2 linked regions of the Corallococcus sp. EGB genome follow. The protein of the gene in region 2 binds, or shares a complex with, the protein of the main gene of each other region. Links are inferred from orthologs where the notes say so. Each region holds a gene or a part of one and is shown on either strand. Other genes may lie near its edges. The genes, in order: KYK13_RS19620 and accD.

Region 1 (15,623 bases), 1.6 Mb from region 2 along the record:
CGACGTCCGTGGGCAAGCACGTGGCGCCGCACGCCACGGAGGTGGCCGCGATGTGGGCGGTGCTCACGCGCCTGAAGAAGCCCCTCCCGGACCGCTACCCGGCCAGCGTGAAGCCGCTGGTGGACCAGGTGGCCCCGGTGGAGAAGCTGCACCTGTACCAGGAGGCGGGGGTGCCCGCGCGGCTGTCCTCGGCGAACACCAAGGAGCTGCTCAAGCTGCGCGAGGAGATGTACGAGGAGTCCGACGCGTACCCCAACTACGAGGGGCGCTCCGGCGCGAGCGCGCGGGAGATTAAGACGGCCCTCTTCAACGCCGCGCAGAACCCCGACTACAAGTGCCTCCACGCGCTGGCGGTGCTGGAGGAGCTGCACTCGCTCTGCAAGGACAAGAGCGTCTACGAGTTCCTCCTCCAGGAGGTGATGGACGGCTACCACGACCATGAAACCTTCGTGCGCGTGGTGGAGGGCGAGTACCTGGACCGCGTGGACTCCGAGGTGCGCGACTCCATGGGCCTGGTGTCCGAAGGCCAGTACCGCGAGCTGGTGGAGCGCTACATCCAGAGCGTCAGCCACTGGGTGCGCGGGGAGAAGATGCGCAACCGCGTGACGGGGGAGATGGAGAAGCCGGACGAGGCGCGCATGGCGGAGGTGGAGGCCATCGTGATGCCGCAGGGCGAGGCCCCGGCGGACTTCCGCCGCGGCCTCATCGCGAGCATCGGCGCGCACCGGCTGGACAACCCGGACGGCGCCATGAACTACCCGCGCATCTTCCCGGACATGTTCAAGCGCCTGCGCGACCACTACTTCGAGGAGCGCAAGCGCGTGCTGCGCAAGAACAAGGAGAACGTCCTCAAGTACCTCTCCGAGGACCGCAACCAGCTCACCTCGCGAGAGCAGGCCCAGGTGCAGGACACGCTCAAGACGATGGCGGAGCGCTACGGCTACTGCGAGTTCTGCGCGAAGGACGCCATCCTGTTCCTGATGCGACAGCGTTACAGCTGAGCCCGGGTGTGGGGGAGGGCAGGCATCCGGGGAGACGGTGCCTGCCCGCCTGCTTTTCAATCCGGGCCGGGGCTCGGGATGATGGGACCTCGCACCGCGTTTCGCCTGTGCCGTCGTCTTTTCGTCCCTCCTCCTCGCGCCTGGAGCGTTGATGAACCGGTTGCTGTTGGGCACCCCCCTCCTGTGGGCCCTCGTGTCGTGCGCCAGTGGCCCGTCGCAGTCCTCCGCGGACACCCCGGTCGCGGCGCACACGCAAGCCCCCGTGCAGGTGGCGCGGGCGCTGTCCCGCCCCGAGCCCACGCCTCCGCCCACTCGCAAGGCGATGGTGCGGCGCATCCTCCCGCTCAACGTGCGGCTGGTGACGACGGAGGACGGCAAGGTGCGCCGCTCGGCGTCGGGGGTCGTCATCGGCACGGAGGCCGGTGAGTCCGGGCCCGTCAGCTATGTGCTCACCAACGCGCACGCGGTGGAGCAGGGCGACCTGAAGGCGCCCGTGCTCAAGGTGGTGCTGGACCGCCGCGCGGAGTCGCACGAGTACCTGGCGGAGGTGGTGGCCGAAGGCCAGGTGCCGGACCTGGACCTGGCGCTCCTGCGCGTGTCGGGCGTGGCGTGGCCCGTGGCGGACCTGGCCGCCGATGACGAGCTGGAGCCGGGCGAGGACGTGGTGGTGGCGGCGTCCCCCTACGGCCGCGCGCTGTCCATCTCCGGCGGCATGGTGTCCCAGGTGGAGTGGGATCAGCAGACGAAGCACCCGCGCATGCTGAAGACGGACGCGCCCATCGGGTACGGCGCCTCTGGCGGCGGAATCTTCAGCCTGGAGACGGGGCGGCTGTTGGCCATCGTGGAGGGCTACCGCACCGCGAAGGTGGACTTCGAGGTCGCGTCCCAGAACTTCAGCTTCGACGTGCCCATGCCCGGTGAGACCTTCGCCGCACCCAGCGCGAAGGTGCGCGGCTTCCTCCAGGCCAAGGGCTTCGGGCGGCTGCTGGAGCGCTCCGCGGACGCGGACGAGGCGGGGCCCCAGAAGACCGCGAGTCGCTGATCCAACAGCCCCGGACCGAGAAGTTGGTCCGGGGCGGATCCGGCGTTAGAGCTGCGGGCACATCGTCTGGAGGGTTGAGCCGCATGGCCGCTCGGGGCAATTGGGATCAGTACTTCATGGACATCGCCCAGCAGGTGGCCACCCGCGCCACCTGTGACCGCAAGCACGTGGGCGCGGTGCTGGTGCGGGACAAGACCATCCTGTCCACCGGCTACAACGGCGCCATCCGCGGCCTGCCCCACTGCGATGAGGTGGGCCACATGATGGAGAACGGCCACTGCGTGGCCACCGTCCACGCGGAGGCCAACGCCATCATCCAGGCCGCGAAGAACGGCGTCTCCATCGACGGGGCGACCATCTACACGACCGCCAGTCCGTGCTGGCCGTGCTTCAAGTTGATCGCGAACAGCGGCTGCACCCGCATCGTCTTCGGTGAGTTCTACCGGGACCCGCGCATCTTCGAGTACGCGGCCCGGCTGGGCCTCCAGCTCGTGGGCATCGGCGCCGCCGCGCAGCCCCCGGCCCCCGCCACGGGCACCTGAGGGCGAACGCGCTGTCCAGGGGTGGACAATCCCTGGACGCGCTGATCGCCCGGAAGCGGGTTCCCGTTCGTTGAGTGACACTTGGGAGCGGTCCTAAGTGGCCGTTCCGACACGGGAATTTTAGAACTCCGGCAAGAATTACCGACCCAGGGTTGACGATCCCGGGGGTGCTCCCTAAATCCTGGCTCCGGTAGGGCGGCGGCGGGGGTGGGGAGACGGAAATTCCTAGGAGTTCCAGGTGGTTAGCTCATCAGCCATGGCAAGCAGTGTGCCTTCTGTCCAGGATGTGTCGGACCCTGTGGTGGGCGCGGCCCGCTACGACGCGGTTCCGCCCTTGATGGACAGCTTGCTGCACGACGTGCGCAACCCGCTCAACGCGCTCGCCATCCATCTCGAGGTGCTCACCGAGAAGCTCAAGGGTGAGTCCGGCCAGGTCCCGGCCACGCAGGAGAAGAACCTCAAGGCGATGCGCGAGCAGATCGCCCGCGTGGACAGCCTGCTGAAGCTCTTCTCCGACTTCATCGTGTTCCGAGGGGCGGGGCCCTCCGGGGACGCGCCGCTGTCGGATGCCACCGGCAAGGCCCTGGACGTGCTCGGTCATGAGAGCCGCCGGCGCCGCCTGCAGGTCCAGCGCGTCATCGAGCCGGATGTGCAGGCCCGCATGGACGACACCACCGAGCTGGGGTTCTTCCTGGTGCAGGTGCTGATGCGCGCCTTCCAGCGCGCGGAGTCCGGCGCCACCGTGGTCGTCGCGGTCCGCGCCGAGGGCTCCGCGGCGGTGCTGGAGGTGGTGGACGGCTCCTCGGCGCCCGAGCGGGCGAGGGACACCGTCGCCGCGCTGACGCTCCGTGCGGCCCAGTTGGGCATCGAGTTCGTCGTCCAGGCGGGGACGTGCCGCCTCGTGTTTCCGCGCGCCTGAGCTTTCCCCCTTCAGGGCGCGGACGGTCTTCCATCCGGTTTCATCACGCTTCATCGCAGTGGAGGTTTTCACCTTGGGCAGCGCACGAATCCTGGCCGTGGATGACGAACGTGAGACCTGCGAGGCACTGGCGGAGATGTTGTCCGCCTGGGGTCACAAGGTCGAGACCGCGTTCGACGGGCATGACGCCCTCCGCAAGGCCGGTGAGTTCCGGCCCGACGTCGTCCTGTCGGACCTCGCCATGCCGGAGACGGATGGTCTCTGGCTGTTGCGCAACCTGCGCGACGAGCTGCCGGATTGCCCGGTGGTGTTCCTCACCGGCCGTGGCACCATCGACACCGCCGTGGAGTCCATCCGCGAGGGTGCCTACGACTTCATCGTGAAGCCGCTGGACACCGCGCGGCTCAAGGTCTGCATCGACCGCGCGCTGGAGAAGAAGGAGACCCTGCGCGAGGTGCAGACGCTGCGGCGCCGCCTCAAGCAGCTGGGCTCCTCGGACCTCATCGCCGGCTCCACCGCGATGCGCAAGGTCATCGAGATGGTCGAGAAGGTGGCCCCCTCCAAGGCCAGCGTCTCCATCAGCGGCGAGTCCGGTACGGGCAAGGAGGTCGTCGCCCGCACGGTGCACAACCTGTCCCTGCGCCGCGACAAGCCCTTCATCGCCATCAACTGCGCGTCCATCCCCGCGACGCTGATTGAATCCGAGCTCTTCGGCCACGAGCGCGGCGCGTTCACCGGCGCGGATCAGCGCCGCCCGGGCGTCTTCGAGATGGCCCACGGCGGCACGCTGTTCCTGGACGAGTTGGGTGAGATCCCCATCGACCTGCAGGCCAAGCTGCTGCGCGTCCTGGAAGAGGGGCGCCTGCGCCGTCTGGGCGGCAAGGTGGAAATCGAAGTGGACGTGCGCGTGCTGTCCGCCACGAACCGCGACCTGAAGCAGGAGATCAAGAACCAGCGCTTCCGCGAGGATCTCTACTTCCGCCTCAACGTGTTCCAGCTGCACCTGCCGCCCCTGCGCGACCGCCGGGACGACGTGCCCATCCTGGTCCAGCACTTCGTGGACAAGTTCCGCGGGGACTCCGCGAAGCGCGTCTCCGGCGTGCACCCGGACGCGATGGAGGTGCTCAAGAACTACGACTGGCCGGGCAACATCCGCGAGCTGCGCAACGCCGTGGAGCGCGCCGTCATCCTCTGCGACGGGGAGCTGATCACCCGCGAGCACCTGCCGCCGGACATGGCCGGCAAGTCCCCGGAGCGCCACACGTTCAAGCTGCCGTTCGGCCTGAGCCTGGACGCCGTGGAGCGCGAGTACATCCTGGGCAGCCTCCAGCGGAACGGGAACAACAAGGCCCGCACCGCCGAGGTGCTGGGGGTGAGCGAGAAGACGCTCTACAACAAGCTCAACCGCTACGCGGCGGAGAACCGCGCCCAGGGCGCCCCAGGCGGGGGCGGCCCCCTGGGGGGACAGGGCAACGAGGGCCCCTTGGGGGCCAGCAGCTTCCTCATCCGCTGATCCGCCGCGGCTCCCCGGGGCGGGTGGACCGGCGGAGGCCGCCGCTGACCTGACGGGTAGGCAGGAAGGCCCGGATTCCGGGCCCTTGGCAGGGCTCCTGGAGGGCGCGCACGGGGGCTCCCCAAGCCGGTTTAAACGGGCGGGGGAGGTCTCGAAAACCCCTGTCAATTCTTGACTTTTCCCCCCTGGACGGGGGATCCTCCGGGCCTCTCCCACCCGTTGGTGAGGGCCCGGCCGGGACGTGTCACTTCGGGCCACGTCCGCCCCCCACGGGGCGGTTGTCCGACGTGAGTCATCTGGGGTGCCGCCGGGGGGGCACAAGGAAGGCCACAACGCAATGAGCGACGCGCGAGTTCTTCACTTCTTCGGCGGCAAGGGCGGGGTCGGCAAGACCACGCTTGCGGCAGCGTACGCGGTGAGGCTCTCCGAAGAAGTGCCCAAGCACCGGGTGCTGGTCGTCTCGTTGGATCCGGTGCAGTCCCTGTCGGACCTGGTGAAGAAGAAGCTGCCGGCGAAGCCCACCAAGCTGCAGGCGGGCAAGGGCGAGGGCGGCCTCTTCGGCGCGGAGTTGAACCCGCCCGCGCTGCTCAAGCCGTTCCTGGCGGAGTACCTGCCGGCGCTGGCGAAGGCGGCGGTGAAGGGCACGCACCTGTCGGAAGAGGAGCTGGGCAAGCTCTACCAGCAGGCGGTGCCGGGGCTGGAGGAGCTGGTGGCGCTCTTCCACGTGGTGGACCTGCTGGACTCGGGTGACTTCGACCGCGTCGTCGTGGACACGGCGCCCACCAGCCACACGCTGCGCCTGTTCGATCTGCCGGCGCAGCTGCGCAAGTTCCTGGGCTTCGTGAAGGCGGGCCAGGACCGCGCCGCCCCGGCCCCCAGCGGCAAGGGCAAGAAGGCGGCGGCCGCCGCGGCGGCGGAGTCCTCGGGCGGCTTCCTGGAGCAGGTGGGCCAGAAGGCGGAGAAGCTGCTGGCGCTGCTGAAGGATCCGGCGCGCACGGCCTTCCACCTGGTGGCGCTGGCGGAGCCGGTGCCCGAAGCGCAGACGCGCATGTACTTCACCCAGCTGCGCGAGCGCGGGCTGCCGGTGACGGAGGTGGTGGTCAACCAGGTGGAGGACCACCAGGGTTGCCCCGCGTGCCAGGGCCGCCGGGGCCTGCAGGCGCCGCACGTGCGCAAGTACCAGGCGCTGGACAAGAACGTGCCCGTGAACCTGCTGGGCCGCCGCGAGGTGGCGCCCCGGGGGCTGGACGGGCTGAAGGAGTTCGCCAAGGAGTGGGCGGCGGGCAAGGAGACCAAGGCGCTGGAGTTCAGCGCGGCCGAAGGGCCTCCGGCGCTGGTGCGCGCCCCGTCCATGCCGCCCATCGCGGCGCCGCCGCTGCCTCCCACGCGGCTCATCTTCTTCGTGGGGCAGGGCGGGGTGGGCAAGTCCTCCTGCGCGGCCGCCGCGGCGGTGACGCTGACGGAGAAGGAGGGACCGGTGCTCCTCATCTCCACGGACCCCGCGCACTCGCTGTCGGACGTGCTGCAGAGCCGCCTGACGGACACCGAGACGCAGGTGAAGGGCACCAAGGGCCTGTACGCGCGCGAGCTGGACATGGCGGGGTGGTTCAACGCCCTGCGCAAGCGCCTGAAGGAGAAGGCGGAGAAGGCCTTCGAGGGCGCGCCCAAGGCGGGCAACGACGTGCCGGCGGACCTGCTCTACCTGCGCAACCTGCTGGAGTGCGCGCCCCCGGGCATCGACGAGCTGGCGGCCATGTCCGTGCTGACGGACGCGCTGGTGCAGGAGCGGTTCAAGCGCATCGTGGTGGACTCGTCGCCGCAGGTGATGAACGTCCGCGTGGTGGAGCTGGCGGATACGGCGAAGGCGTGGCTGGGCGCGCTGCACGGCATCCTCAACAAGCACCGGGCCAAGGGCCTGGGCGAGCTGGCGGATGAGCTGGCGGCGATGCTCAAGCACGTGAAGCGCTTCGAGGACGCGCTGGCGTCCCCCAGCGAGTCGCGCTTCGTGGTCGTCACGCGCGGCGAGGACCTGGCTGCGTCCCGCACCGAGCGGCTGGTGGAGTACCTCAAGGAGCGCAAGCTCCAGGTGGAGCGGGTGCTCGTCAACCGCGTGGGCCCCAAGTCCACCTGCGAGAAGTGCGAGAACCGCCGCAAGCTGGAGCTGAACGCGGCCAAGGCCATGGAGAAGAAGATTGGCCTGCCCGTGACGATGGCGCCCGCGCTGGGCCGTCACCCCGCGGGGCTGCGCGAGCTGAAGGCGTTCCGCACCGCCTGGTACGCCCTGTCCGCGCCGCCGGCGAAGATCAAGGCGGCCTGACGCCGTGATTGCCGTGCGCCCCTAGTGGGGCCCCGGAATGAGCTGGGACAGGGGCAGCCGGTGGGGATACGCCCGCCGCGCCTGCTCCAGCAGGTCCAGGGCGCTCGCCTTGAGTGAGCGCCCCGTCGGGGCTTCCGGCACCGCGAGGTGCTGATGGAGCACCCATCCTGGCCCCAGGAGCATCAGCGCCACCGCCGGCACGATGCACAGGGTCACCGCCACGCTGGCGCCGCCCACCGTGCCCAGCACGCGCAGCACCGGGGACGCCTGGATGCGCGGGCGCTGCAGGGCCGCGAGGATGCGCGCGAAGAGGGCGCCGCCCATGAGCCCCAGCACCGTGGCGAGCAGCCAGCTCAGGCCGCCCACCGGAGTGCCCAGCACCGGCTCCAGCAGCCGCGGCGCGGCGGCTCCCAGCATGAAGGCGAGGACGACGGGGGCAGCCGCGATCATGGCGACGAGCCCCCAGTGTCTTGCGTTGAGTCGGTGCACTGCTTCCCCCCGTTCCGCTCCCCCGGGGAAGCTGCGCACCGGCGAGGACGCGTGCCAGGGCGGCGCCCCCTCGGGGTGTGCAGGCGTGAACGGGTCGTCACTTCACGTCAGGCGTCACACTCCGACGGACTGTCGGTGAAGGTGCCCAGGGGCTCCGGGAAGGTGAGGGCGCCGCCCGCGCCGAGGGTCCCGGTGACGGGCGCGCTCCCCGGGAGCTTCACCTCCACCGTGCGGCCCCGGACGGTGTACGTGCCCGGGGTCCGCGACTCGTGAGCCGAGCCGGAGGCGTCCACGTCCTTCTTCCAGAGCTCCACGCGGCCTGCGTCCTGGAACTTCAGGGTCCGGGTGGTGCCGTAGACGCCCACGCCGGGGCCGTACCAGGACACCGCCCTGAGGAGGGCCGGCACGTCGGCCTCCTTCTCCGGGGTGCGGCCCAGCAGCTTCTGCCATCCCAGCGTGTCCCGGATGACGTCCAGGTCCCGGTCGTCCTTCGCCCGCTGGAGGCGGCGCGGGTCCAGGCGCACGGCGGTGGCCAGCTTCTCCACGATGACGTCGCGGTGGGCGCCGTACTCGCAGACCTTGCCCTGCTTGCGCAGGACGCCCAGGGTGGCGGCGGCGTTGTAGTGGGCCAGGGCATAGTCCGGGGTGGCCCGTGCAGCCTCCTGGAACTTCTCCAGGGCCTGGCCGTAGCGGCCGGACTGGTAGAGGCGGAACCCCTGCGTGTTGAGGGCCCGGCCGGAAGGGGGCCCGGCGGGAGCGGCGGACAGCGTCACGGCCAGCAGGGACAGGGCAAGGACCATGTTTCACCAGACGGGCGGCCCCCCTGGACATTCCAGGGGTGCGTAACCGCTTGCGCGTTGATTGGCCTGAACCCTGGTGCTAGTTCGGCGCCATGGCAACCGGCATTGGCTACGCGCTCGACTTCGAGCGCCCGCTCATCGAGCTGGAAAAGAAGATCGAGGAGCTCAAGGCCCTCTCCACCAGCGGATCCGTGGACTTCTCCTCGGAGATCTCGAAGCTGGAGAAGAAGGCGAAGAAGCTCCAGTCGGAGATCTTCAGCGACCTGTCCCGCTGGCAGGTGGTGCAGCTGTCGCGGCACAGCGCGCGCCCGTACTTCCTGGACTACGTCCAGCACCTCTTCACGGACTTCTTCGAGATGTGCGGCGACCGGCACTTCGGCGAGGACCCGTCCATCGTCGGAGGCTTCGCGCGCTTCGATGGCAAGACGGTGATGGTCATCGGGCACCAGAAGGGGCGCAACACCAAGGAGAACATGGCGCGCAACTTCGGCATGCCGCGCCCGGAGGGCTACCGCAAGGCGCGCCGGCTGATGGAGCTGGCCGAGCGGATGGAGAAGCCCATCCTCACCTTCGTGGACACGCCGGGCGCGTACCCGGGCATCGGCGCGGAGGAGCGTGGCCAGGCGGAGGCCATCGCCATGAACCTGGAGGTCATGAGCCGCCTGCGCGTGCCCATCATCTCCACCGTGGTGGGCGAGGGCGGCTCCGGTGGCGCGCTGGCCATCGGCGTGGGCAACCGCGTGCTGATGTTCCAGAACAGCGTCTACTCCGTCATCTCCCCGGAGGGCTGCGCCTCCATCCTCTTCCGCGACGCGACCAAGGCGGACAAGGCCGCGGACGCGATGCGCCCCACGGCGCAGGACCTGCTGGAGATGAAGATCATCGACGAGGTGATTCCGGAGCCTCCGGGCGGCGCGCACCGCGACCCGGCCAAGGCGGCGGAAGCGCTGGGCAAGGCCCTGCGCAAGCACCTGGGGCAGCTGGCGGAGCTGAAGCCGGACGCGCTGGTGCGCGACCGCTACGACAAGTTCCGCGCACTCGGCATGTTCTCCGGCAAGTAGGGGCTCCTTCCCATGCGACCGCTCGTTCCTTCCTACGTCGAGACGCTCAAGGCCTACGTTCCGGGCAAGCCCATCGAGGAGACCGAGCGGGAGTACGGCCTCAAGGGCGTCATCAAGCTGGCCTCCAACGAGAACCCGCTGGGCCCGTCGCCCCGCGCGGTGGAGGCCATGCGCAACGCGGCGGCCCAGGTGAACCTCTACCCGGACGCCACGAGCTTCCACCTGGTGCGCCGGCTTGCCGCGCACCTGGGCGTGAAGCCCGAGGAGGTCGTGCTCGGCAGCGGCTCCAACGAGCTGATCGAGCTGCTCATCCGCACGTTCACGACGCCGGAGGAGGAGCTCCTCCTGTGCAAGGGCTCGTTCCCGGCGTACCGCATCTCCGCGCAGGCGCACGGGCGGGCGTTCGTGGAGGTGCCCATGCGCGAGGGATTCCGCTACGACCTGGAGGCCATGGCCCGCGCCGTCACGCCGCGCACGCGCATGGTGTTCCTGGCCAACCCGGACAACCCCACGGGCACCACGTTCGGGCGCAAGGACCTGGAGGCGTTCCTCCAGGCGGTGCCCAAGGACGTGCTCGTCGTCCACGACGAGGCCTACGCGGAGTTCGTGGACTGGCCCGGCTACGCGAGCGCCGTGGAGCTGTTCCACGCGTACCCGAACCTCGTGGGGCTGCGCACCTTCAGCAAGATCCACGGGCTGGCCGGCATCCGGCTGGGCTCGGCGGTGATGGACGCGAAGCTCGCGGGCTACGTGCACCGCACGCGCATGCCGTTCAACCTGACGACGGTGGCGCAGGCGGCGGGCATGGCCGCGCTGGAGGACACGGCGCACGTGGAGCGCACGCGGGAGAACAACCGCGTGGGCCTGCGCTACTTCGGTGAGGAGCTGCCGAAGCTGGGGCTCACCCTGACGGACAGCCACGCGAACTTCGTCTTCGTGGACTGCCACCGTCCGTCCGCGGAGGTGTACGAGCAGCTCCTGCGCCGGGGCGTCATCGTGCGGCCCATGGCGGGCAACGGCCACCCGACGTGCCTGCGCATCTCCGTGGGCACGCCCCAGGAGAACGCGCGCTGCGTGGCCGCGCTCAAGGAGGTCCTCTCGTGAGCGCTCGGCCGTTCATCGTCGCCATCGACGGGCCGGCCGGGGCGGGCAAGTCCTCCGTGTCCAAGCTGCTCGCGCGGCGGCTGGGCTTCGCGCTGGTGGACACGGGCGCCATCTACCGCTGCGTGGCGCTGATGGCCTCGCGCGAGGGCATCGCCTTCGACGACGACGCGAAGCTGGGCGAGCTGCTCGGGCGCGTGCGCATCCACTTCCAGGTGGTGGGCGAGGAGAACCACGTCTTCCTGGGCGGCGAGGACGTGTCGGGGGAAATCCGCACGCCGCCCATCTCCATGGGCGCGTCGCAGGTGTCCGGGCGGCCGGTGGTGCGCGCGGGGCTCTTGGCGCTCCAGCGGCGGCTGGCGCTGGAGGCTCCGACGGGCGCCATCCTGGAGGGCCGGGACATCGGCACGGTGGTGTTCCCGGACGCGGACGTGAAGTTCTTCCTCCAGGCGGACCCGGAGGTCCGGGCGCGCCGCCGCTTCGAAGAGCTCTTCCAGAAAGGCGTGGACAGCAGCCTGGAGGGCGTCCTCCAGGACCAGACGCGCCGCGACGCCGCGGACTCCGGCCGCGAGGTCGCGCCCCTGAAGCCCGCCGAGGACGCGGTGCACGTGGACTCCAGCAGCATGCCGCTGTCGGAGGTCGTGCAGTCGCTGGAGCACGAAATCGAGCGCCGGCGGGCTTCGCGCGGCGCCTGAGCCGTCACCCGGGCATCAGAAGCCGACGCCGTCCGTGGTGGGGGCGGGGACGCTCATGGCCAGCCGGGCCTCGGTGCCGTTCTTCTCGTAGAAGCGGTGGTAGAGGTACAGGTCCGCCAGCACCTGCTTCACGTAGCCGCGCGTCTCCCGGTACGGGATGGACTCCACGAACAGGTCCAGGGGCATGCTGCCGCGCTCCTGCGCCCACCGCACCGCCGCCTTGGGCCCCGCGTTGTAGGCCGCCGCCGCGAGCGCCGGGTGCGCGAAGCGCTTCATCAGCTGCGACAGGTACCACGCGCCGTAGCGGATGTTGCGCTCCGGGGCGAAGAGGTCCGCCGGGGCGGGCGCGGGCTCCGCCATCTTCAGGGCGATCGCCGTCGCCGTGGGCGGGATGATCTGCATGAGGCCGCGTGCGTCCGCCGCGCTCATGACCTCCGGCCTGAAGGCGCTCTCACGACGCATGATGGCCCACACGAGGAACGGATCCAGCGCCTGCCGCGTGGCCTCGGTCTCCACCGCCTGGGCGAACGCGCGCGGGTAGAACGCGGCCAGCGCGTCCGGGGCCTTGGACCCGAAGGCGCGGCCCCAGAGGTAGCGCGCCGCCACCACGTGCGCGTGGCCGAACTCCCCCAACTGCAGGAGCGCGTGCGCGAACGGCAGCGCCTGGTCCGCGGAGCGCAGGTCCGACACGCGCGACTGCACCTCGTCCGCAGCGTCGCGGAAGAGGCCCGCGCGCGTCAGCGCCACCGCCAGCTCCAGCTCCGGCGGGCGGGGGAGGGTGAGCTGCTTCGGAGGCTGTGGGAAGGCCTCCGGCGGCGTGCGCCCCGATTCGCGCAGGCGCTCCGTGGCGAGCAGCGCGTAGAACGACGCGGGCGCCGCGGTGATGACCGCTTCGTAGGCGGGCCCCACGGACGCCGCCTTGCCGCCGGACAGCTCCTCCGTGCGCGCCATCCAGTAGCGGGCCTGCGGCGCCAGGGACGTCTTCGGGTAGGCCGTCACCAGGTCGTCCAGCGCCTGGCGCGCCTTCGCGTACTGCTCCAGCCGGATGTGCGCGAGGGCTCGGAACCACATCGCCTCATCGCGGCGGCGTGAGCCCTTGTAGCGCTTCTCGTAGTCGGCGAAGGACTTCGCCGCGTCCTCGAAGCGGCTGCCCTGCAAATCCAACCACGCGGCGAAGAACGCGCCTTCCTCACCCGCCGCCTGGGACGGATAGGCCTTGTCCAGCGCCGCCATCAGCTTGCGCGCCTTCTCGTTGTCGTCCGAGCGCAGCGCCCGGCGCGCCACCACCAGCGCGGCCTCCGCGGCGATGGCCGGCGGCCCCTTGCGCGCCACCGCGAGCGCCTTCTCCGCGTCCTCGCGCTTGCCGAGCGCGAAGAGCACCTGCGCGCGCAGCAGCGCCACCTGCGCCTGGGCGGGAGCGCCCTTCACCAGCCCCCGCTTCTCCGCCGTGGCCAGCTCCTCCTCGGCGCGCTTCGCCGCGTCGCTGGAGAGGAATCCCCTGGCGCGCTGGAGGTGCTCGGGGAGGGTGAGCGTCACCGGGGGCTTCAGCGCGGCCAGCTGCTCCAACGCCGCGTCCGCGTACGGGTGGGTGGGGAAGCGCAGCGCCACCGACTTCAGGTCCGCGCGAAGGCCCGCCGCGTTGCCGGTGGCCGCGCGCGTCTGGGCGCGCTGGAAGAGCAGCTCCGGGGTGGGCTGCGCCGCCGCCGCGGACTCCAGCACCGGGGCCGCGTCCTTGGGGCGGTGGGCGTCCAACAGGGACTCCCCCAGGCGGGCGCGGGCACGTACGGCGAGGGCCGGGGAGGCCTTCTCCAGGGCCCGCTCGAAGTCCTTCGCCGCGCCGTCGGGGTCGCCCGAGTAGAAGCGCGCCTGTCCCAGGTAGAAGGCATGGAAGGACTCCAGGGGCGCGGGGGCCGCGTGCCGGGTGAGCAGGTCCCGGGCCAGGGCCGCGTCCCCGTCCGAAAGGACGAGCGTGCCAGCGAGCAGGCCCAGCCTCCCCGCATCCGGGCACTTCGCCTGCTCGCAGGTCGCGAGCTCCGCCTGGGCGAGCGCCGCCGCGTCGGACCGGTGCAGCCGGACGGCCTCGAGTGTCGTGGGGGATTGCCCCAGCGCCACCCCCGCCACCCAACCCGCCACCCAGCCGGTCCAACTCATGAGATTCTTCCTTTCAATTCGCGGCCTTGCGGCTCCGGAACGAGAGATTTGCAGTCGACATTCCCCACCAGGTGGGCGGGGGTCGGTTTGACAGTCGGCCCGACAAGTCCTAGATCCCGCCGCCGCGGGCTGGTCCCGCGGGGTTGTCGACCCGTTGCGCTCTCCGGAGGGAATCCTTACGTTGCGCCGCTGTTGAGCGCTACTCCGGACCGATGTGTGTCAGTCAGACCTGTCGTCGGTAGCACTGCTCGTTCACAGACCTCGGGGGGGGAAACAGCTCATAGGGGAGGCTCCATGAAGCCGTGTCCATCCGATCTGCCGCAGACCATCAATCCCGAAGCCGGCCCGAAGCGGGCAGGCGTCGAGTCGCATCGCAACCTGAACTGCAACCACTACGACAACTGCCTCGATGAGGCCGTGCGTCGCGGCTGGCAGTCGTTCACGTGCATGAAGTGCCCGATGTACGCCAACCTGGCTCCTCCGCAGATGGGGCTGGAGGCGTACGCCACGCAGCGCCGTCCTGTCTAACCGGGACGTCTGACATCCGGCCCGTTTCCACCTGGGCCCGCTCCCGGAGTTCCCCCGGTCACGCCCGAAGTCCGGTCGTGGCCGGCGTCCGCGTGGACGTGCCACCCGGAGCCGCTGCTTCAGGGCACCGCGGCGTAGATGACGGCCACCCAGTACTGGCCCTGGCCAAAGCGCTTGGAGTTGCCCCGCACCAGCCCCACGCCCACCCGGGTGTTGGCGGCGGTGGCCAGGCTGCGTGACTCGGGCACGGCGCTCGGGTCTCCCACGACGAAGAAGTCCACCGACGCGGTGCCCGCGTCCGGCAGCGCGGAGAACACCCGCTCGTGCAGGGGGGACGCATCGTCGCCTCCGGCGCCCGGCTCGTCCTGCGCCAGCGCGCGGCGGGCATGGTCGCGTGCCAGCCGCTCCAGCGCCTCGCTGCGCACCAAGGGCGGCAGCTTGAGGGTGGCGCGGTGCCGGGACAGGGCCTCGTAGACGTCAGACACCGGGTCCGCGGGGAGCGCCGCGCCAGGCGACGCCGCCGTGAAGACCTCCGTGACGACGGCCTCTTCCCGGCCGTCCACCTTCTGGAACACCACTCCCACGCCCATGAAGCGGAAGGCGGGGTCCATCAGGTTCTTGCGGTGGCCGGGGCTGTGCTCGATGCCGAAGTGCGCCGCGAGCGGGCCCGCCGCCAGCCCCAGGTTCTCTCCGGCGCGCACGTAGCGCGTGCCCTCCGGCAGGCGGCGGGTGAGGGTGGAGCCGTCTGGCGCGATGTGCGCGAAGAAGCCCTCCGTCGCCATCCGAGCGCTGTAGCGCAGCGCCACGTCCTCCAGCGTCGGATCCGGTGAAAGCTCCGGCAGCTGGTGCGCGCGGCGCAGGGTGTTGATGCGCTCGTAGAGGGCGGTGCGCGCCTCGGCCAGCGTGGTGGGCTCGCGCTGGGCTTCCTGTGCACCGCGCGCGGCGCGGGTACCCACCTGCACGAGGAACAGCGACGTCACCTCTGGCCCGGCATCGGCCTGGCCCACCACCTCCACGGTGTAGCCGCCGGGCGTCGCGAAGGTCACCCCCGCGCAGAAGCCGTTGGTGCCCGAGGGCGCGCGGCTCAGGGCCACGCTCTCCACCTCTCCGTCCGGCCGGGTGACGAAGACCTGCGGGCTGCGCAGCGGCGGCACGAGCCGGCCGCACACGCGCTTCTCCGTCCCGGCCTTGGCGATGGCGCGGGGGAAGGGGAGCACCTCCGCCTTGCGGTCCACGGTGAGCAGCACCAGCGCGGCGCGCTCGCCCAGGAAGGCCACGCCCACGCCGAAGTGGCTCACGCGCTCGCCGTTGAAGTCCTGGCGGGCGAGGAAGGTCTCGATGGCGTGCGAGTGCACCCAGGCGCGGATGACCAGCACCTTGGGGGATGGATCCGCGGCGCCCGAGTCGCTGACCGCCTCCGTCAACGTCAGCAGGTCCGGGGCGCCGGTGGTGAACTGGGTCAGG
Region 2 (9,049 bases):
AACAGGGCCCGCATCATGGGCCCCCGGTCCTTGTCCGCCACCACGCCGAACACCAGGTGCAACGGCCGCCCGGCGTAGAGCGTGCGCAGGGCCTCCAGCAGCACCGCCACGCCCGCGGGGTTGTGGGCGCCGTCCACCACCACCGTCGGACCGTGGGCCACCTCCTCCAGCCGCCCCGGCCAGCGCGCGGTGGCCAGGCCTTCACGCGCGGCCTCCGGCGTCACCCCCACGCCCCGTGCCTGGAGGGCCTCCAGGCACGCCAGGGCCACCGCCGCGTTCTGGTGCTGGTACGGCCCCCGCAGCGCGAGCGTGAGCCCGTCGAGCGACCAGTCAGTCCCCCGGTACGAGAGCGTCCCATCGGCCCCGGGGACGATGCGGAAGTCGCGGCCCTCCAGTTGGACGGGCACGGCCAGCTGCTCCGCGCGGCGCAGGAGCGAATCCAGGGCTTCCGGCTCCTGGCGGGACAGGACCACGGGCACGCCGGGCTTGAAGATGCCGGCCTTCTCCCCGGCGATCTCCCGGAGCGTGTGTCCCAGGTACTCCATGTGGTCGAAGGACACGGGGGTGACGCACGTCACGACGGGGCTCGCGGCGGTGGTGGCGTCCAGCCGTCCGCCCAGGCCCGTCTCCAGCACGGCCACGTCCACGCGCTCGCGGGAGAAGTGCCAGAGCGCGACGACCGTGCCGAACTCGAAGTACGTCATCGGCTCCGACAGCGCGGACGGGTAGCGCTCCAGGACCTCCAGGATGCGCTGCCCGAAGACGGCGTCCGGGATGTCCGCGCCCGCCACGCGGATCCGCTCGTTGACGCGCACCAGGTGCGGGGACGTGTAGAGCCCCACGCGGTGGCCGGCGGCCTCCAGCGCGCGCGCCACGAAGGCGCAGGTGCTGCCCTTGCCGTTGGTGCCGGCGACGTGCAGCGCCGGAGAGTCGCGCTCCGGGTGGTCCAACGCGCAGAGCGCGTCCTTGACCCGCTCCAGCCCCAGCTTGATGCCGGAGGGGTTGAGCGCCTGGAGGAAACGGAGGGCCTCCTCGGGAGTGCGCGGCGCGTCCATGGCGTGGAGGCCCGCGGGCCTACCCGAGCATGCCCATGAGCTGGCCCAGCTTCCCGCGCAGGTCCTTGCGGTGGACGATGGCGTCGATCATCCCGTGGTCCAGCAGGAACTCCGAGCGCTGGAAGCCCTCCGGCAGCTTCTGGCGGATGGTCTGCTCGATGACGCGCGGGCCGGCGAAGCCGATGAGGGCCTTGGGCTCCGCGAGGATGATGTCGCCCAGCCAGGAGAAGGACGCGGCCACGCCGCCCGTGGTGGGGTTGAGCATCACGGAGATGTACGGCTTGCCGCTGGTGCGGAAGCGCGCGATGGCCGCGGACGTCTTCGCCATCTGCATCAGGGAGAAGATGCCCTCCTGCATGCGCGCGCCGCCGGAGGCGGAGAACACCACCGCGGGGCACTTGAGCTCGAAGGCGCGCTCGAAGACGCGCGTGACCTTCTCACCCACCACGGAGCCCATGGAGCCGCCCATGAACTCGAAGACGAAGCAGCCCACGGAGACGGGGCGGCCCTCGATGCGGCCCACGCCGGAGATGAACGCGTCGTTCTCCTCCAGGTTCTTGCGCGTGGACTTGATCCGGTCCTTGTACTTCTTGGTGTCCGTGAAGCCGAGCGGGTCCTGGGGCTCCAGCTCCTTGTCGAACTCCTCGAAGGAGTCCGGATCCAGCGTGGCCGCCAGGCGCGCGCGGGCCGTCCAGGCGTGGTGGTGTTCGCAGTGCGGACACACCATCCAGTTCTTCTCCAGCTCCTGACGGTAGATGATCTCGTCGCACTGCTCGCATTTGGCCCAGAGGCCCTGCATGCGGGAGGGCTGGGGCTCGGCGGCTTTCTCTGCGTCGACGGCGATGCGGGGCTTCTTGGAGAACCAGGCCATGAGGCTTGGGGGTTAATCCGACCGTCGCGGGCCGTCAATACCTCCGTACGGCGCGGCGCGGCACGACGGCCCCTAGAACTGGAAGGTCTCGCCCAGCTCCAGGACGTTCACGGGCAGCGCGGCCAGCTCCTTCTTGAGCTGGGGCACGAAGGCGGGCTTCAGGTGGTAGAGCAGCACCTGGGCGCCGTTGCGGTCGAACTTGCGCAGCTCCGAGCCCACGGTGGCGGGCGTCAGGTGGCCGGAGATGTCCGCCAGGGCCTGGAGGCTGTTGGGGAAGCTGGCCTCCAGGAGCAGCGCCTTCAGGTTCTTCGTGGCGTTGAGGGCCTTCCACAGCTTGTCCGTGGGGCCGGTGTCACCGCTCATGGCGAGCGCGGATCTGCCGTCGCTGATGATGAAGGCGCACGACTCCACGGGGTGGCTCACCGGCACGCTCTTCACGGTGTAGGGCCCCACCTGGAAGGTGCTGCCGGCGCGGAAGGTCTTGATGGCGAGGACGGGCTTGTGGCGCGTGGGGATGCGCGTGAAGTCCGGCCACAGCGCGTTGTTGAACATGTTCTCGCGCAGCGCCTTGGCGCACTCGCGGGAGGCATGGATGGTGACGGGCCTGTCCCTGCGGCCGATGACCAGGTCGGCGAGCAGCGGCAGGTCCTTCACGTGGTCGAAGTGGCTGTGGCCGACGAGGATGTCGTCCACCTTGCAGAGCTGATCCAGCGAGAGCGTGCCGGTGAGGGCACCCGCGTCCAGCGCGAGCACGTCGTCCACGAGGAAGCACGTGCTCCTGCACGTGGGAAGCTCGCCGCCGTGGCACCCGAGGACTTGCAGCTTCACGCTAGAGGTCTCCGAACTTCCACTTCATCTCGAGGTAGTTGAGGAAGTCATGCAGCCGGCCCGTGTCATACACGGTGACCCTGTCACCGCTGCGCTCGATGAGGCCCGCGCGCTCCAGGCGCTCCAGCATGCTGCGCACGGCGGGCTCGCCCACGCCGATCTGCCGGGGCATCTCCCGGATGGCGAAGTCCACCTCCACGCCCTCCTCCAGCGGCCGGCCGCGCGTCTGGCAGGCCTGGAGGATCTGGTGCACGACGCGGCTGGCGGGGTCGCCGTGGAGCAGGTTTTCAATCTGGGCGTCCGCCTCGGACAGGCGCTCGGCCAGCTTCTTGATCATCCGGACGGCGATCTCCGCGTTGCCGCGGATCATCGCCTCGAAGGTCTTGGGGTCGATGACGAGCAGCTTCGCGTCGTCATGCACCACGGCGGAGGCGTTCCGGGGCTTGTTGGAGATGATGGCCATCTCGCCGAAGAATTCGCCCGGGCCCAGCACGGCGAGCGTCTTCTCCACGTCGCGCACGCGCTTGGAGATGGCGATCTTCCCGGACTGGATGACGAACATCTCCTTGCCGATCTCTCCCTCGCGGAAGAGCTCGGTGCCCTTGGGGAACTCCTTGCCAAAACGTTGAAAGAGGGTTTCCTCGGCGCCCATCTGGCCCGCGAGTCAATCAGCCCCCATCCCACCGGTCAAATATCCCAGACCGATATCGCGCGGGCGCCCGGGGGCGACAGGCCGCCACAAACCCGACACGTCCCTTCCGAGGCCCGAGACAGGGGCCTTGGGGAGGGGTACAAGGCCGCCCCGTGGGAACGACCTACAAGCAGTCCGGAGTAGACATCGAGGCCGGCGACGCGTTCGTCGAGAAGATCAAGCCCCATGCCGCGCGCACCACGCGCCCCGAGGTGGTCGCCGGGGTGGGTGGATTCGGCGGCCTGTTCGCCCTGCCGCCCGGCAAGTACCAGGCGCCGGTGCTGGTGGCGGGCACGGACGGGGTGGGCACCAAGCTGAAGGTGGCCTTCCTGGCGGGGCGGCACGACACGGTGGGCATCGACCTGGTGGCCATGTCGGTGAACGACATCCTCACCTGTGGCGCGGAGCCGCTGTTCTTCCTGGACTACTTCGCCACGGGGAAGCTGGAGGTGGACGCCGCGGCGGAGGTGGTGAAGGGCATCGCGCTGGGCTGCGAGCAGGCGGGGTGCGCGCTTTTGGGCGGGGAGACGGCGGAGATGCCGGGCTTCTACGCGCGGGGCGAGTACGACGTCGCGGGCTTCTGCGTGGGCGTGGTGGAGCGCTCGGCCATCATCGACGGCAAGGCGGTGAAGCCGGGGGATGCGCTCATCGGCCTGACGTCGTCGGGGCTGCACAGCAACGGCTACTCGCTGGCGCGCAAGGTGCTGCTGGACGACGCGAAGCTGCCCCTGGACATGACGCCGCAGGGGCTGGACCGGCCGCTGGGTGACGCGCTGCTGGAGCCCACGCGCATCTACGTGAAGGACGCGCTCGCGCTGTGCCAGGCCGTGAAGGTGAAGGGCATGGCGCACATCACCGGCAGCGGCATCCCGGGCAACCTGCCCCGGTGCCTGCCGGACGGGACGCGCGCGGTGCTCAGCGAGTCCACGTGGAGGAAGCCGGCCATCTTCGACCTCATCGCGAAGACGGGCGGCGTGGCGCGCGACGAGATGTTCAGCACGTTCAACATGGGCCTGGGCCTCATCGTCGTCGTGGCGAAGGAGGACGTGGCGAAGGCGCTGGAGGTGCTGCGCGCCCGGGGCGTGGAGGCGTCCGAGGTGGGCCGGGTGGAAGCGGGCCAGGGCGAGGCCACGGCGGTCATCGAGCCATGAGCGCGCGGCGGGCGCGGCTGGGGGTGCTCGTCAGCGGCGGCGGGAGCAACCTGCAGGCGTTGCTCGACGCGGCCGGGCAGGCGGACTACCCGGCCGAGGTGGCGTGCGTGGTGTCCAACGTGCCCACGGCGTTCGCGCTGGAGCGCGCCCGGAAGGCCGGCGTGCGCGCGGAGGTGGTGGACCACAAGGGCTTCGGGTCGAAGGCGGACTTCGAGGCGGCGGTGCTCGGCGTGCTGGCGGACGCGGGCGTGGAGTGGGTGTGCCTGGCGGGCTTCATGCGGCTGGTGAGCGCGGACTTCCTGAAGCGCTTCCCGGGGCGCGTGCTGAACATCCACCCTTCCCTGCTGCCCGCGTTCCCGGGTCTGCATGCGCAGAAGCAGGCGCTGGAGCGAGGCGTGAAGGTGGCCGGGTGCACGGTGCACTTCGTGGACGCGGGCACGGACACGGGCCCCATCATCGCGCAAGCGGCGGTGCCGGTTCTGCCGGACGATGACGAGGCGAGCCTGAGCGCGCGCATCCTCGCGGAGGAGCACCGGCTGTATCCGCTGGCCGTGCGGCTGGCGGTGACGGGCGCGGTGGCGCTGGATGGGCCGCGCACGAAGGTGGACGCACGCGTGACAGGCGATGGCACGGCGCTGCGCAGCCCGGGTGCTCCGAAGTGACGAAGGCCGTGGAGCACGCGCCCTCCCGTGGAGACGATGCATCGGCGCGTGAGGCTCGCCGCGAGGCCCTGCGCGCGGCGCCCACGGTGCTGGTCAGCGCGTGTCTGCTGGGCGAGGCATGCCGCTATGACGGGCGCTCACAGCGCTCGGAGCGCGTGCTCGCGGCGCTGGAGGGCAAGGCCGTCATCCCCATCTGCCCGGAGGCCGCCGCGGGCCTGGGCATTCCGCGGCCTCCCGTGGATCTCGCGGGAGGCACGGGCGTGGACGTCTGGGCCGGCCGCGCGCGGGCCCTCACGCGGGAGACGCGCGAGGACCGCACCGCCGCGTTCCAGGCGGGCGCCCAATTGGCCCTGGAAGCCGCGCGGCGCTTCGAGGCCACCGTGGCGCTCTTGAAGGAGAAGAGCCCCTCGTGCGGCAGCCAGCGCGTCTACGAGACGGGCGTGCTGCGTCCGGGTGAAGGCATCACCACCGCGCTCCTGCGCGAAGACGGGCGCACCGTCGTGAGCGACGAGGACCTGTAGTCACCCTCGCGCGGGCAGCTCCAGCTCGTCTCCCGGCCGCGGCGCGAAGCACGACTCCACCTCCGCGTCCGTCACCTCCGCGAGCGTGGCCGGGCTCCAGCGCGGCTTCTGGTCCTTGTCCACCAGCACCGCGCGGATCCCCTCCTGGAAGTCCGCTCGCCGGGTCATCGCCTGGCTCAGCCGGTACTCCATGCGCGCCGTCGCGTCGTAGTCCTGCCCGCGCCCGATGCGCAGCTGCCGCAGCGTCACCCGCAGGCTCATGGGCGACATGCGCAGCAGCGTCGCGCGCGTCTCCTCCGCCCACGCCGTGCCCTCGCGCTCCAGCGCCGCGAAGAGGTCCTCCACGCGGCTCCCCTGGAAGCACCGGTCGATGACCTCCGCCCGCGCCGCGAGCCCCGGCGCACCGGCGTCCTGATGGAAGCCCTGGAGCACGCGCGCCGCCACCTCACGCCCCGGCCTGCTCCAGTCCGCGGCCACCAGCGCCGCCACCACGTCCTCCAGCCGCGAGGACTCCGTGCGGTGCGTCGCGTACCCCAGCCACAGCGCATCCGCCGCGTCACAGCGCGCACCGGTGAGCCCCAGATACGTCCCCGACTCGCCGGGGAAGCGCGGCAGGAACCAGCCTCCGCCCACGTCCGGGAAGATGCCGATGGCCGTCTCCGGCATCGCGAGCACCAGCTTCTCCGTCACCACCCGGAAGGCGCCGTGCATGGACAGCCCCAATCCACCGCCCATGCAGATGCCGTCCACCAGCGCGATGAAGGGCTTCGGGAAGTGGTGGATCCGATGGTTGAGCGCGTACTCAGCGAGGAAGAACTCGCGCGACAGCGACGGATCCGACCGTGCGACCGAACTGGCCACCGCGCGCACGTCTCCTCCCGCGCAGAAGGCCCGCCCTCCCGCGCCGCGGATCACCACCGCCTTCACGGATGGATCCGCCGCCCAGGAGTCCAATCGGGGATGCAGCACCCGGCACATCTCCAGGGAGAGCGCGTTGAGGGCCTTCGGCCGGTTGAGGGTGACCATGCCCACCGCGCCCCGCGTCTCCAGCAGCACGTCCTCGCTCATGCCGTGGGGGATATCAGCCCGGGAGGGGCTCGCAGGGGAGATTCGGGGGTGACATGGCGGCAGAAATCGGTATTGGGAGGAACATGACTTCCGCAGCCGCCCCCCTGCTCGCCGCCGTCTTCGACATGGATGGCACGCTCGTCGACAACATGGACTTCCACAATCGCGCCTGGGTGACCCTCGCCCGGAAGCTGGGGCTGGATGGCCTGACCGCGGAACGTTTCCAGAACGAGTTCGCGGGCAAGAAGAACGAGGAGATCCTCCCGCAGCTGTTGGGCCGCGCCCTCTCCGTCGCGGAGCTGGACGCGCTCGCGGAAGAGAAGGAGTCGCACTACCGCGCCATCTACCGGCCGTACCTGGCGCTGCACCGGGGCGCGGAGGGCTTCCTGCACCGCCTGCGCGACGCGCGCCTTCCCCTGGCCGTGGCCACCGCCGCGCCGCAGGACAACCGCGAGCTGGTGCTGGACGGGCTCGCCGTGCGTCCGCTCTTCACCTGTGTCGTCGGCGCCGAACAGGTGGAGCGCGGCAAGCCCGCGCCGGACATCTTCCTCGCCGCGGCGAAGGCGCTGCAGGTGCCGCCCGAGTCGTGCCTGGCCTTCGAGGACGCCATCAACGGCGTGCTGTCCGCGCGCGCGGCCGGCATGGTCACCGTGGGCATCACCACCACCACGACCGCGGAGGCGCTGAAGAACGCGGGGGCCCACTACACCGCCCCGGACTTCGACTCGCTGCCCCCGGAGCTGCTCGCGCGCCTCTTCGAATCCCGGGCCTGAGGGCACACACGCCCCACCCCGGGTCCAGGCTCCCAGGGGAAGCGGGTCGCCAAAAGGGCGCCAGACGCGGTGACGTTGTGTAGTGTTCGGTGGCCATGTCGACGTCCGCCGCCAAACTCAAGCTCCCCTCGGGCCCGTCCCGGCACGTGTACGACGTCATCGTGTTGGGCAGTCAGGTCGGAGGCGCGCTCGCCGCCGCGCTCCTGGCGAAGCGCAGCCACCGCGTGTTGCTGGTGGAGCACGACGGCATGGGGCCCGGCTACGAGCACGACGGCTTCGTGCTGCCCTACGCCCCGTTCGTCGCGCCGCCCCTCAAGGCCATGCCCGCCGTGGAGGAAGCCCTCACCGAGCTGGGGCTGTCCACCGTCATCGGCCGGGCGCTGCGCCCGCACGCGCCGGAGCTCCAGCTGGTGCTGCCGAAGAACCGGGTGGACCTGTCCGGGGACGCCACCCGCCGCCGCGCGGAGCTGACGCGCGAGTTCGGCGAGGCCGGCGAGGGCATCCAGGGCGCGCTCACCGGCAGCGCCGCGCAGCACGAGGCCACCGACGCCTTCTTCAAGGCCGGGCCCCAGCTGCCGCCCGACGGCTTCTTCGAGGGCTGGAAGCTCAAGGGGCAGATCAAGGAGCACCCGGCCCTGGAGGCCGCGCCCCGGCTCGCGGGGGATGATCCGGCGCTGTCGCTGGTGCGCGGCCTGCTGCCCTTCCTCGTCCACCTGGAGAAGCCTGGCGCGCCCCTGGCGCAGACGCGGGCCCTGTCCCAGGTGCTCACCGCGCCATCCACCTACCCCGGCGGCATGGACGCCCTGCGCGACGTGCTCACCCGCCGGCTGACGGAGCTGGGCGGCGACGTGCTGGGCCGCGACAACCCGGCGGGCTTCATCGTGGAGGAGCTCGCGTTCGAGGGCAGCAAGTTCTCCGGCGTGAAGCTGGTGCGCTCGGACACGCTGTACCGCGCGTCGTGCCTGGTGACGGCCACGGACTCCGGGGCGCTGCGCCGGCTGGTGACGGACAAGAAGCACCACCGCGGCCTGCTGGAGCACCTGGATCAGTCCAACATCAAGTCGCTGCTCTTCAGCGTGAACTGGGTGGTGCCGGAGGCGGCGCTCCCGCGCGGCATGGGCGAGCTGGTGCTCCTGGACACACAGGACCCGGAGCTGGGCCCGCTGCTCGTGCAGCAGCACCCGGCGCGCACCGCCGGGGCCACCGGGCACAAGGACGTGGAGGGCGTGCGCGTGGTGTGCGCGGGCGCCTTCGTCCCGGCCTCCGCTCGCGAAGAAGGAGAGGAGCACCTCCGGGCGCTCGCGAGCCGCATCGAGGAGCACCTGGACCGGCTGATGCCCTTCACGAAGCAGCACCGCGCCCTGCGCTCGGTCCCCTACCTGGACGCCGGGGGGGTGCGTGGCAGCCGGCTCATGCCCCACCCGCTCTA

What was found.
Region 1: the proteins of accD (region 2) and KYK13_RS19620 are in contact, whole or in part, in a solved structure (PDB 8UXZ), measured with the Escherichia coli proteins. The link is inferred for Corallococcus sp. EGB from one-to-one orthologs.

The regions. Positions count from the first base shown.
Region 1 is NZ_CP079946.1:4,672,336-4,687,958, forward strand. The notes cover bases 7,706-10,699. They hold KYK13_RS19620 (acetyl-CoA carboxylase carboxyltransferase subunit alpha), read left to right. Parts: upstream 7,706-8,715; coding sequence 8,716-9,684; downstream 9,685-10,699. Other genes in these bases: KYK13_RS19610 (hypothetical protein), read right to left, coding at 7,706-7,784; KYK13_RS19615 (tetratricopeptide repeat protein), read right to left, coding at 7,931-8,623; hisC (histidinol-phosphate transaminase), read left to right, coding at 9,697-10,699. Also shown: KYK13_RS19580 (PrkA family serine protein kinase), read left to right, coding at 1-1,001; KYK13_RS19585 (serine protease), read left to right, coding at 1,153-2,043; KYK13_RS19590 (cytidine/deoxycytidylate deaminase family protein), read left to right, coding at 2,127-2,585; KYK13_RS19595 (histidine kinase dimerization/phospho-acceptor domain-containing protein), read left to right, coding at 2,842-3,504; enhancer binding protein Nla6, read left to right, coding at 3,578-5,017; KYK13_RS19605 (ArsA family ATPase), read left to right, coding at 5,355-7,334; more of KYK13_RS19610, read right to left, coding at 7,356-7,705; more of hisC, read left to right, coding at 10,700-10,788; cmk ((d)CMP kinase), read left to right, coding at 10,785-11,480; KYK13_RS19635 (transglycosylase SLT domain-containing protein), read right to left, coding at 11,496-13,631; KYK13_RS19640 (hypothetical protein), read left to right, coding at 13,926-14,159; KYK13_RS19645 (CAP domain-containing protein), read right to left, coding at 14,279-15,623. UniProt on the Escherichia coli protein: Component of the acetyl coenzyme A carboxylase (ACC) complex. First, biotin carboxylase catalyzes the carboxylation of biotin on its carrier protein (BCCP) and then the CO(2) group is transferred by the carboxyltransferase to acetyl-CoA to form malonyl-CoA.
Region 2 is NZ_CP079946.1:6,265,144-6,274,192, forward strand. What follows is about bases 1-2,929. They hold accD (acetyl-CoA carboxylase, carboxyltransferase subunit beta), read right to left. Parts: upstream 1,927-2,929; coding sequence 1,075-1,926; downstream 1-1,074. Other genes in these bases: KYK13_RS25755 (folylpolyglutamate synthase/dihydrofolate synthase family protein), read right to left, coding at 1-1,055; KYK13_RS25765 (MBL fold metallo-hydrolase), read right to left, coding at 1,999-2,754; KYK13_RS25770 (Crp/Fnr family transcriptional regulator), read right to left, coding at 2,756-2,929. In the rest of the region: more of KYK13_RS25770, read right to left, coding at 2,930-3,406; purM (phosphoribosylformylglycinamidine cyclo-ligase), read left to right, coding at 3,559-4,596; purN (phosphoribosylglycinamide formyltransferase), read left to right, coding at 4,593-5,258; KYK13_RS25785 (DUF523 domain-containing protein), read left to right, coding at 5,348-5,779; KYK13_RS25790 (enoyl-CoA hydratase/isomerase family protein), read right to left, coding at 5,780-6,847; KYK13_RS25795 (HAD family phosphatase), read left to right, coding at 6,931-7,620; KYK13_RS25800 (NAD(P)-binding protein), read left to right, coding at 7,716-9,049.